3 regions of the Litorilinea aerophila genome follow, and region 1 is predicted to be linked to each of the others. Evidence: a T-box and tRNA genes for the amino acid it is inferred to sense, from the RefSeq annotation. Region 1 holds a T-box; the other regions hold tRNA genes.
What was found. A T-box is a leader RNA that pairs with one kind of tRNA and senses whether it is charged. The one in region 1 lies ahead of serS (serine--tRNA ligase), so its partner is inferred to be a tRNA-Ser.
Positions count from the first base shown of each region.

Region 2: it has a tRNA-Ser gene. The T-box ahead of serS (serine--tRNA ligase) is inferred to sense a tRNA for this amino acid. The anticodon was not compared.
Region 3: it has a tRNA-Ser gene. The T-box ahead of serS (serine--tRNA ligase) is inferred to sense a tRNA for this amino acid. The anticodon was not compared.

Region 1 is NZ_VIGC02000002.1:273,740-277,820, reverse strand. It holds gene FKZ61_RS02385 (TVP38/TMEM64 family protein) at 1-163, opposite strand, end outside; gene FKZ61_RS02380 (CDP-alcohol phosphatidyltransferase family protein) at 220-822, opposite strand; gene serS (serine--tRNA ligase) at 1,226-2,506, opposite strand; T-box leader at 2,566-2,774, opposite strand; gene FKZ61_RS02370 (ATP-binding protein) at 2,907-4,081, shown strand, end outside.
Region 2 is NZ_VIGC02000017.1:36,555-40,635, reverse strand. It holds gene FKZ61_RS13815 (M28 family peptidase) at 1-1,046, shown strand, start outside; tRNA gene FKZ61_RS13810 (tRNA-Ser) at 1,125-1,214, opposite strand; gene FKZ61_RS13805 (redoxin domain-containing protein) at 1,738-2,991, shown strand; gene FKZ61_RS13800 (DUF7507 domain-containing protein) at 3,031-4,081, shown strand, end outside.
Region 3 is NZ_VIGC02000030.1:63,797-67,877, reverse strand. It holds gene FKZ61_RS19260 (sulfotransferase-like domain-containing protein) at 9-737, shown strand; gene ilvE (branched-chain-amino-acid transaminase) at 955-1,860, shown strand; gene FKZ61_RS19250 (uroporphyrinogen-III synthase) at 1,903-2,724, shown strand; tRNA gene FKZ61_RS19245 (tRNA-Ser) at 2,890-2,977, shown strand; RNA gene ffs (signal recognition particle sRNA small type) at 3,125-3,224, shown strand; gene FKZ61_RS19235 (histidine phosphatase family protein) at 3,320-3,886, shown strand; gene pyrF (orotidine-5'-phosphate decarboxylase) at 3,967-4,081, shown strand, end outside.

The sequences.
Region 1 (4,081 bases):
GATCCAGCTGGTTGGCGGTCGTGTACCAATAGTAGCCGCCCACCAGGATCGCCCAGGCGGCCAGGGCGATCCCTTTTTGCCAGCGTATCAGGGCCAGCCTTGGAGGCGTGGGCTCCACGGTGGTGTCGGTTCCCTCTGGATTGGTGTCAGGTACCGCGTGCATCTGGGGCTCCTCGTGGTTGGCGGCCATGGCGATGATCTTCACTGTGGGGCAGGTGATCACAGGTGTCGATAGGCCCACACTATCCGTTGCCCCGCCGTCACCAGTACCAGCAGGGCCATTAGCCCGAACAGGTAGGTGATGGCCTGGGGCATGAGGAAGAAGAAGCTGTAGAACAGGATCGTCTCCGCGCCTTCAATCAGGCCGGCAGGCATTTCCACGCTGGTCAGGCGTGGGCTCTTGCGGCGCTCGCGTTTTTCCAATAGAGCCGAGAGGGTGGTCCAGGAGAGGAGGTTCAGGACGTAAGAAGCCAGCAAGGCCAGCGCGCTCCACAGCACCGGCAGGCTGGGGTTGGCAGCCACAAAGCCCAGGGGAACGGCCAGGTACACGATGAAGTCCAGCAAGAGGTCCAGGTAGCCGCCGAAATCGCTCTGTTTGGCATGGGTGCGGGCCACCAGGCCGTCCAGCCCATCCAGGATGCGGTTCAGGAACCACATGAGCAGACCCAGGGCGTAGCGTTCTTCCATGGCCAGCCAGGCAGCCACCAGACCGACAGTCAGGGCAATTCCCGAAAGGACATTGGGATGGACCTGGCGGAAGTAGTATTGCGCCAGGGGCGCCATCCATTTATCCTTTTGGGCCCGTAGGACCGCATCGCGCATGGTTTTGCTCCTTTGATGATGAGGACAGAGAGCCGGTGACCCGCATGTGGAGCCCGCCGACAGGTGGGAAGGGTTTATATCATGGGCCTACCCTACTCCAGGCTTTGGCGTTCATCTGTAAGGTCCTCTACATGCGTAGAGACGCACGGCCGTGCGTCTCTACGCTCTGTCGTCCGTAGGTCATGCATCCTTGCGTGACAAGGGTGCATGGAACGACTGTCCAGCCGGGAGGCCGGACCGGCGTGTAGGTCACGCATCCCTGCGTGACAAGGGTGCATGGAACGACTGTCCGGCCGGGGGACCGGACCTGCGGCTCGTAGGTCACGCATCCTTGCGTGACAAGGGTGCATGGAACGACTGTCCAGCCGGGAGGCCGGACCTGCGGCGTGTCTGAACCCGCGGCTCAGCCGATGCGTTCCCGCCCGCCCATGTACGGCCGCAACACTTCCGGCACAATAACGGTGCCGTCGGGCTGTTGGTAGTTCTCCAGGATAGCGATGATGACCCGGGGCAGGGCCAGGCCGGAGCCGTTCAGGGTGTGGACAAACTCGGGGCGGGCGCCCTCGGCTGGTCGGTAGCGAATGTTGGCGCGGCGAGCCTGGAAGTCCCGGAACCAGGAGCAGGAGCTCACCTCCAGCCATTCCTGGCAGCCTGCCGACCATACCTCCAGGTCGTATTTAATGCAGGCCACGAAGGAGAGATCCCCGGTGGCGATCAGGACCCGGCGGTAGGGCAGCCCCAGGCGTTCCAGCAGGGTTTCGGCGTTGCGGGTCAGGGATTCCAGCTCCTCCCGGCCGGTGGCCGGCTCCACGAACTTCACCATCTCCACCTTTTCAAACTGGTGGACCCGCTTGATGCCCCGCACGTCTTTCCCGGCCGAGACCTTTTCCCGGCGGAAGCAGGGCGTGTGGGCCACGTAGTAGAGGGGAAGCTGGCCGGGCTCCAGGATTTCATCCCGGTGCAGGTTGGTCACCGGCACCTCCGCGGTGGGGATCAGCCAGTAATCCTCCTCCGCATCCCGGTAGAGCACGTCGCCGAACTTGGGCAGGTTGCCGGTCCCCACCATGCAGTACTCCCGCACCATGAAGGGGGGGTAGACTTCCTGGTAGCCGTGCTCGTTGACATGCACATCCAGGAACCAGTTAATCAACGCCCGTTGGAGCTGGGCGCCGGCTCCCTTCAGGACGTAGAAGCGGCTGCCGGCCAGCTTCACGCCCCGCTCGATATCCAGGATGTCCAGCCGCTCGCCCAGCTCCCAGTGGGGCAGCGGGGTGAAGTCGAAAGTGGGCTTGGTGCCGTGTTCCTTGACCACCACATTCCCCGATTCGTCAGGCGCGACGGGGACGTCCGGCTCGGGGGGATTGGGAATGCGGAGCATGGCTTGCTCGAAATCGGCCTCCACCTGGCGCAGCTCCGCATCCAGGCGTTCGATTTCCGCGCCGATCTGGGCCATGCGCTCCTTGAGGGCGTTGGCCTCCTCGATTTTCTTTTCTCGGAACAGCCGCCCGACCTCCTTGGAGCCGGCATTGCGCTCGGCCCGCAAGGCTTCTACCTGGGTCAGCAATTCCCGGCGGCGTTCGTCCAGAGCCAGGGCTTCCTCCCAGGGGGCGTCGGTCGCGTTGAGTTTGCGCATGGCCTCGGCCAGCGCCTCCCGGTTTTCTCGCATCCAGCGGATGTCCAGCATCATTCTGCTCCTTCCTGCTTCACGGTTTTCGTCCCAATGAAAAATTCCCTTCGCCTGAAGCTCAGGACGAAGGGAACTCCGTGGTGCCACCTGAATTCGCGGCAGCCTCTGCTGCTCGCCTCATTCCACGATAACGGCGTGAACCGCCCGGCCATTTCCTGCCGGGGACTCGAGAGGTGCTACTTCGCCGCTGCCGGTTGCCTCGCACCACCCGGCAACTCTCTGAACGGCGTCACGGACGAAGCATGGCCTCTGTCAACGTCTTTAGGAATGCGGCTCTGAACCATGCGGTTGTCAGGGTGCATGGCCAGGAACGCACTTCAATTGTACCGCCAACAATGCTAACATACAGCGCGCGGTGGTGTCAATTGTTGGGAAAATCCAGTCCAGGAGTCCAATCATGTTCCGTGGCATGGCCTACTTTTTCGACGAAGGCTTCGACCTGGCCAACCTGGCCGAACTCCACACCCAGTTGACCGGGCGTCTGGGGCTGTTTACGGCAGCCGTGGGGGGAGTCCTGGCCTGGCTGGTGCTGCCCATGAATCCGTTTCCCCTGGCGTTGGAGGGCCTGCTGGCAGGGTTGGCGGGGCTGGGCGCAGGCGTTTACTGGCTGAACCGGCGCCATGTCCAATGGGCCCGGTATCTGCTGATAGCTGGCCTGACCGGCCTGCTCCTGGGGGCGATGTGGCTGAACGGCCTCCCCTGGCTGCCGTTTCTGCTGTTGCCCCTCGTGGTGGTGGGCGCTTTTTTGATGCCCTGGGGTGTAGTGATTCCGGCTGTCCTGGTGCTGGGGCTGGCGTGGTTTTTGGAACAGCAGGGCCTGCGTGCCTATGGCTGGCGAGGCCTGGCCCTGACCACCGCGGTCACCCTGGGGCTCTCCTGGCTGGCGGTGTACACTCTTTACACCGTGCTGGCCTGGGCCTGGCAGCTCCAGGAGCGGGCCAACCGCCTGCTGGAGGATGTGCGCATCCACCGGGGAGAACTGAGCCGTACCCTCCACGCGGTGGAGTTGAGCAATCGACTGTTGCGTCGGGCCCAACAGGAGTTGGTGGTGGCCCGCCAACAGGCAGAAGAGGCCCGGCGGATGAAGGAGCAGTTCGCCGCCAACGTGAGCCACGAGCTGCGCACCCCCCTCAACCTCATCCTGGGCTTCAGCGAGATCATGCACCTTTCGCCCGAGATCTACGGCCCCATGGAGTGGCCCATGGCCCTGCGCCGGGACGTGTACCAGATCTACCGGAGCGCCCGTCACCTCCTGGAGATGATTGACGACGTATTGGACCTTTCCCGCTTCGAGCTTGCCGGCTTCGTCCTGGACAAAGAGGTAACGGATCTGGGCGGGCTCGTCCGGGAGACGGTGGAGATGGCCCAGGATCTGTTCCGGGGGCGGCCGGTGCGCCTGGAGACCCTCGTTCCGCCGAACCTGCCGCCCCTGCTCCTGGATCGGATCCGCATTCGCCAGACCCTGTTGAACCTCCTCAACAATGCCGCCCGTTTTACCGAACAGGGCTCGGTGCGGGTGGAAGTGCGCCGGGTTCGGGGGGAAGTGCAGATCCGCGTCCAAGATACCGGGCC
Region 2 (4,081 bases), on a different contig from region 1:
ACGTTCCCCCCGATGCCGGGGAGGAAGCTGCCATGCCGGAGCTGGCCACTTTCACTGCGCCACTGCCGCCGGTGGCAGGGGCCACGGAGCTGGCCCTGGTGCAGGGGGAGAGGGCGCTGGCGGTTGTGCGGGCCGGCGCTGCCCCGCCCACGGTCACCGTGCTGTCGCCCAACGGCGGCGAAGTGCTGGCCGGGCAGGCCTTCACCATCACCTGGGCGGCCGCCGATCCCGACGGCGATCCCCTGAGCTACCAGGTGCAGCTCAGCCCGGATCAGGGGCAGAGCTGGCGGATCGTCGGCCAGAACATCACCGCAACCCACCTGGTCCTGCCGGTCCGACAGTGGCCGACCGGTCGTGAAGTCCTGGTGCGGGTGTGGGCTTCCGATGGCCTCCACCCCGCCTACGACCAGTCGGACGCACCCTTCCAGCTCCTGCCGGGCTCGCCTGGCGTGGCCATTCGTCGGCCTGGGGATGGTACTGTCTACCTGGCCGGCCAGACGGTGCATCTGGTGGGGGAAGGGCTGGGCGGAGTGCCGGGGGACAGCCTGGTGTGGCGCTCCAGCCTGGACGGCTTTCTGGGAAGTGGTCCCGAGCTCTCCCGGGCTACCTTGAGTCCGGGCCAGCACACCCTCACCCTCCAGGGCGAGACCGACGCCGGGGAAATCCTCTCTGCCACCGTGGGCATCGCGGTGCTGGTGCCGGAAGCGGCGGCCCCCCCGCCGGACGGCCTCCTGGTGGGCCCTGGCACACTTTTCCTGGATCCCTTCCGCAGCCAGGCGTGGGTGACGGTGGACAACCAGAACGGTACCGGTTCCCTGACCTGGCAGGTCCAGGCCAACGTACCCTGGCTTCACCTGGATCCCGCGGAAGGCACCGCGCCCGGCCAGGTGGCGGTCACCCTGGACTCGAGTCGGTTGACGCCGGGGATCCATACGGGGAGCCTCTTCTTCACCAGCCCGGCCCTGCCGGACCAGTCGGTTACCGTCCAGGTGGCCGCGGTCGTGGATCCTCTGGAGCGGGTCTTCCTGCCCCTGGTCCGCCGCTGATATAGGGCCATCTGCGACCGTCTTCCCCATTGGGCACCAATAGCAACAGCCGGGACGTCAGTCCCGGCTGTTTTTTCGTGGCGGAGAGGGAGGGATTTGAACCCTCGAGGGCGTGAACCCTACGCGTTTTCGAGACGCGCGCACTCGGCCAGGCTATGCGACCTCTCCCCAGGGGTTGCCCCGCGAGGCAACCTGCTGTAACGTAGCTTTCATGGTAGCACAGGGCGGTCAAAGTGACAACTTTTCGCGATTTTGGGTTCCTGTTTGCCGGGTTTTTGCTGGGCACATCCAGGACCCTTGCCGTAAATATGAAGTCGTATGAATAACGTAAAATCCTACATTTGTCGCATGCAGGGAAAGCCCTTAACCCGTAAAATGAAAGAAATATGAGGAATTTGTCGGATTTCCTGTCTAAAATTGTCTGGGAGATAGGTCTCTTGCTGTCAAAAGTGCGCTAGAAGGCCGGTAAGCCGGGATCGTCTCCAACAAATCTTACAGTCCTGACACTGCTCTCTCAATGAAATCATCGCTTGCCTCATCCCTCGCCAGCAGGTGGACCCAGGTGCTCTTGCTCCTGGGTGTTGCTGTTGCCCTGCTTCTTCTTTTGGTGTTTTTCCTCCTGTTCTTGCCCCAAAATCAGCCGGTATCTGCGCCCACGTCTAATTTGTCCCCTTCCGCTGGGGTAGAGGGTGTGGCCGCACTGCCGTCCACCCCGCTTCCAGCGGCCCCGTCGACGTCGGCTGCGCCCGCGGGCATCCCGGCCGCTCCCTCCGATGGGGCGCGACCCGTGGAGGCGTCGGCAGCCCCTTCGCCCGATGCCCCGGTTGTCGATGATGCCCTGGGCGAAGACGTGGTGGCTGTGGTCAACGGTCAAGTGTTGCGCCGGGATCAGCTCCAGGTCATGGTGCAGGTGGATGGGGTGATGGCGGCCCTGTTGGGCACGCCGGCGGAGACGGTGCAGAGCCGCTGGCTTGACCGCCTCATCCACGGGGAACTGGTGGCCCAGGCGGCTGCCGCGGTTGGTTTTCGACTGCCTGCGGACGATGCGGAAGCCCGACTGACGTCCCTGCTGGCCCAGCGGGGCCTGGAGCATCAAGCCCTGTCCGACGCCCTGGCGGATGTCGGGGTGACGTGGGATGCCTTCCTGGCCTACTTCCAGCGGCTGCTCTTGACCGATGCCTTTGCTCGGGAACAGGCCGCGGCTCTGGGCATTCCTGTGGGCGACTACCTGGCCAACCTCCGCCAGCAGGCCCGGGTGAGTTATGGACCCATTGCCACGGCCCTGCTGAATGGGCAGATGGACCTGGCGCCGACCTCCGCCCCCGGCGACGAAATGGACCCGGCGGAGGCCACTGCCGACGACGTGCCCGTGGATCAAGCCACGGCGGCTACACCTGCCACACCCGAAGCGGCGACAGACGTGAACACGCTGGCCGATGCGCCTTCACCTTCTTCGGATGCGCCGGCCGAATCCGCCGGGGAAGCGCTGGTCAAGGAGCCCCGGGGCACGGCTGTGGGCCAGTACGCGCCTTCCTTCAGCCTGCCCCTCCTGGGAGCCGAGGCGGACACGCTTCTCTCCCTGGACGACAATTTCAGCGGCCAACCGCTCCTGCTCAGCTTTTGGACCACCTGGTGCCCTTACTGCCGCCGGCAGACGCCTGTCCTGGTGGAGGCTTATGGGCGCTACGCGGCCGCGGGCATTCAGTTCGTGGGCATCAATGTGGGCGAGGACCCGGCCCTGGTTGCCCGTTATGTGGAAGAAGCGAACATGCCCTACCCGGTCCTCCTGGACCGTCAGCAGCAGGTAGCGCACGCCTATGGCGTGCGTGGCTTTCCCACCACCTACTTTTTGGATACCCAGGGCCGCATCGTGGCCCGCCACATCGGCGTCTTGAGCCCAGAGCTGCTGGAGCGTTACCTGCAGCCCCTCTTGCCGACCGAGTGACCGCCAAGATAGCAGTTTGGACTTATCAGGGGTGATAACATGTACTACGCCGACGCCCGCGTCCTGACCGGCCTGGATCGCGATCAGCTTCGTCGCTGGTTGCACCTGTTGGTGATCCTGTCCATGGTGTTGACGAATCTGACCCCGTTGCTCCTCCCGGATCTGACCGCGCCGCTGAGCTTCCCCAGCAGCCGGAGGAGCCAGCCGGTCGCGCCCCTGCCTGTCGCCCCGCTGGCAGACGAAGGGGTCAACCCACCGGTCCCCTTTGCCCGTCCCGTTGCTCCCGCGTCCGGCGACCTGGGTGCTGCCCCCCTGGCCCTGCCGGACGCGCTGCCTGTTCTGCCCGCCCGGGAGCTGCCGGTGCCGGCTGTGGCCCAGCCGTTGGCCCAGCCAGGAGACCTGGGCAGCCTCTTGCCTTCCTGGTATGCAGGCTCCGCGGCCAGTCCGGCTGTAGATGCGGCCGTGGAAGAGATCGGTCCAGGTTGGCGCCTGTGGACGGGCGAACCCCTGGCCGCCTCACCCGCCCTGCCCGACCTGGCAGGATCGCCAGTCGCTGAGACCTGGCAGGGGATTGACACGGCGGCTGCGCCTGCCCCGGCTGCGCCCCGGTCCGGCGGGGAGGAGGACGCTGTGGCCCTGGCGCCTGCCTGGTTCATGGCCCTGAGCGCCGAGCCCCGGGCCACCCGCTCGGCCGGGCTCCAGGCGACGGGGGCTCCGGCTCCCACTCTGCAGCCGGCGGCAGGTGTCTGTGCGCCTGCCTCCCAGCTGGACATGACCCTCACCCTGCCGCCCTATGCGGTGAGCCGGGGCAATACAGCCGGCGATGTCTACACGGTGACCGTGCGCAACCAGAGCGCCATCAGCACCACCGAAGTGAGTCTGCTCATCAACCCCAACCAGGGATTTTACTACCTGGGCGGTTCGGCCACCGCCACCAGCAGCTACAGCGGCACCCTCTCTTATATCGATACGGGCACGGGCGCACCGGACGCCACGGCCACCATCACCCTGACGGGGGATGCCCAGGCCCAGGCCCTGGAGCCGGGCGAGGTGATGACCTTCACCTTCCGGTTGGCCACCAACGCCGACG
Region 3 (4,081 bases), on a different contig from region 1:
AGTAAACCATGTCCACAATGCGCATTAACGTCTGGTCGGGCCCCCGGAATGTCTCCACCGCGCTCATGTACGCCTTCGCCCAGCGCAGCGACACCCGGGTGGTGGACGAGCCCCTCTACGGCCACTACCTGCGGGTCAGCGGCGCGCCCCACCCCGGCGCGGCGGAGGTCATGGCCCACATGTGTACCGATGCAGAGACGGTCATCCGGGAGGTGATCCTGGGGCCGTGCGACCGGCCCATCCTCTTCCTCAAGCAGATGGCTCACCATCTCCAGGGCGTGGACCGCGGCTTTCTGGCCCAGACGGTCAACGTCCTGCTGATTCGAGACCCGGTGGAGATGTTGCCCTCCCTGGCCGAGAACCTGGCGGAGCCCACCCTGCGGGATACGGGCCTGGCCATCCAGTCGGAACTCTACCACGAGCTGCGGGCCCTGGGCCAGGATCCGCCTGTGCTGGACGCGCGCCAGCTCCTGCTGGATCCCCGCCGGGTTCTCAGTGTCTTATGTCAACGGTTGGGCATCCCCTTTGAGGAGGCCATGCTCACCTGGCCGGCCGGCCCCCGACCCGAGGACGGTATCTGGGCCCAATATTGGTACCACAATGTTCACCGCTCCACCGGCTTCCTGCCTTATCGCGCCAAAAAAACGCCCTTCCCCGAGCGTCTGCGCCCTCTGCTGGAAGAATGCCGGCCCCACTACGACATGCTGGCAGCCGTGGCCATCCGGGCGGATGGGTAGGCCAGGTCCCGTTTCCATACGGGAGAGCTCCCTACGGCAGCATCCGTGGGGTATGGAAGCTGCACCTCCCGAGCTGGCCCAAAACGGAGTTCGCCCATCGGACGCCGCCGTAGGGGCGCTGCCTGCCGCGCCTGCCATACCCCAGGTAGCAGGATGTGTAGCGGCCTTGAGATAAAAATGATACAATACACCCAGGATCCACGACGAAGGAGTCAACATGATGCCCCAGCTTCCCGATCCCCGCAATGCCGATATCCTGGTCTATGTGGGCGGCCAACTGGTGCCCCGGGACGAGGCCAAAGTCTCCGTCTTCGACAGCTCCGTCCAGGGCGGTGATGCCGTCTGGGAAGGGCTGCGAGTCTACAACGGGCGCATCTTCGCCCTGGACGCCCACCTGGACCGACTCATGGATTCGGCCCGGGCCATGGCCTTCCAGGAGATCCCCAGCCGGGCCGAGATCAAAGAGGCCATCTTCCGCACCCTGCAGGCCAACGGCATGCGGGACGGCGTCCACATCCGCCTGACCTTGACCCGGGGGAAGAAGGTGACCTCCGGCATGGACCCCCGCCTGAACCAGTACGGTCCCTGCCTGATCGTGCTGGCCGAGTGGAAGGCACCCATCTACCGGGCCGAGGGCATTCGCCTCATCACCGCCGCCGTACGTCGCAACTCGTCCCAGTGCATCGACTCCAAGATCCATCACAACAACCTGATCAACAACATCCTGGCCAAGATCGAGGCCAACGTGGCCGGCGTCGACGATGCCCTCATGCTGGACGTCCACGGCTACGTCTCCGAAACCAACGCTACCAACGTCTTCCTGGTCAAACGCAACACCCTCCTCACGCCCCACGCCGACAGCTGTTTGCCGGGCATCACCCGGGGGATCGTCATGGAACTGGCCCGCAGCCACGGCATCCCCCTGCAGGAACGCAACATCTCCCTGTCCGAAGTCTACAGCGCAGACGAGATGTTCACCACCGGCACCATCGGCGAGCTCACGCCCGTGCTGGCGGTGGACGGCCGCACCATCGGCGACGGGGTCGCCGGCCCCCTCACCCGTCGCCTCCAGGAGCTATACCGGGCACGGACCGCCCAGGAAGGCGAGCCCCTGCCCTTTTGAAACACCGTTCGCAGGTATCTCTTTCAGGAGGAGGGAAGAACCATGGAAACCGTCACCAGCCAGCACAGTCCAGGCAGCGCCACCTTGCGAGGCATCCGGGTGGCCATCGCCCGCGCGCCCGATGAGGCCCATACCCCGGGGCCCCTGCTCCAGGAGCTGGGCGCGGAAGTCGTCTATTACCCCTGCGAGGAGATTGCACCACCGCCAGATGTGGAAACCCTGGACCAGGCCGTGCGCGATGCAGCCGAGGGTGCCTTCGACTGGCTGGTCCTGAACACGGCCAGCGCGGCCATCATGCTGGCCCAACGGCTGGAGGCACTGGGGCTGCCCGAGGATGCCCTGGCCGGCGTGCAGGTGGCAGCCCAGGGGGCCAACACCCGGTTGGCGGCGCGGGAGATGCTCCACGTGGACGTGGACCGGGTGCCCGAGACCGACACGCCGGAGGAGTTGGTGGCGGCCATGCAGCCCCTGGCCGGCGCCCGCATCCTCTGGCCTCGGGCGGCCACCTTGAAGATGCCCATCGACCGGGCCCTGGAGGCAGCCGGTGCCACGGTGGTCACCGTGGTGGCCTGCCACGACCGGCTGGGCCAGGGTGGTGACGAGGTGCCGGTCATGCTGTGGGAAGGCAAGGTGGACGCCATCACCTTCACCAGCGCCAACAATGTGCGCCACTTTGCCCGCCGGCTGCGCTACGAAGGGGGCGACCTGGCCATGCTGGACCACGTGTGCGTGGCCTGCATCGAACCCATCACTGCAGCCATGGCCCAGAGCTACGGCCTGCACGTGGACGTGGTGCCGGCAGAGCACACCCTGGACGGGTTGGTCTCGGCCCTGGCCGGCTACTTCCGGCGGGTGGGTGTGTGAAAAAGAGGCTGCTCCCTGGGGCGCCCCAGGGAGCAGCCTGTACAGCCGCGAGCCCCATTTCCATCCACGAAACCTCCACACCGTCCAAAACTTGCCTCCGGCGGGGGTCTCCGGTATAATCATGCTGGATGCAGTTCCCGACCGGGCTGTATCCAATCGATACACGGAGAGGTCGCATAGTCTGGCCGAGTGCGCGGGCCTGGAAAGCTCGTAGGGTTAACAGCCCTCGAGGGTTCAAATCCCTCCCTCTCCGCCTTTTTTGTCCTGGTGTCCTGAGTCCGTGCTGCGGCAGAAATTCGCCGAAGGTTTCCCTCCAGGGAGATGCGGTCCTTCTGCCGGGATTTACAAAAGCCCAGGACACGCCAACTGGATATTCGTGTGTTTCCATCGCTTCGTCAGGGGCTGGGTCCTGTGCGGCAGAGCACTGTGAACCCCGTCAGGGCCGGAAGGCAGCAGCGGTAAGCAGGACGCTCTGGGTGACACGGGGGCGCCTGGCTTCCTGGCGGAGCGATGAAAACACACGAATTTTTTGTGCCAATCGCCGGTCACTTTGTGCCAATCGCCGGTCACAACGTTCATCCGCAGGAGATTGCCCATGCCCGATGCCATCGTCTACCTGGCCCGCCACGCCACCCCCGACTGGAGTCGACGGGACATCCGCTACGATGTGCCGCCCGGGCCACCCCTCACCCCCCAGGGCCAGGCCGAGGCCCGGCTGCTGGGCCAGTTCTTCCAGGAAGTCGGCATCACCCGCCTCTACGCCAGCCCCCTGGAGCGCACCCGGCACACCGCCGCCCTGGCCGCGGAAGTGGCCGGCATCCCCGTCTTTGAGGAAGAAGCCATCGCCGAATGGCGCCTGGGTGAAAGCGCGGAGGAAGTCCTGAGCCGCTTCCGGGCCTTCTGGGAAGAGGCCTGCACCGAAAGCGCCCGCCGCGGCCCCATCGGGCTGGTCACCCACGGCGGCCCCATCCGGGTCCTGCTGGAAGAGCTGGGCGTCGACCCCGGGCTCCTGGCCCAATACCAGAACCAGTTCGACAACCGCAACCCCCTGCCGCCGGCCGGGGTCTGGCTGACCCGCTCCGCCCATGGCCAGGATGGCTGGCACCTGGAGCTGGTCTTCACCCCACAGCAGCCCGCCTCGGTGCAACATAACACAGTGTAACAGTGTAACATAACACGGTGTAACATAACACGGTGTAACATAACACGGTGTAACAGATTGTGACGGGTTGGGAGGATGCCGTGTCAAATTTCTGGGAGAAGTTGACGGCTGCCAGCGAGAAGAACCAGAGCCTGCTCTGCGTGGGCCTGGATCCCGTCCCCGAGCAGATGCCACCCCGCTACGCCTCAGCAGACG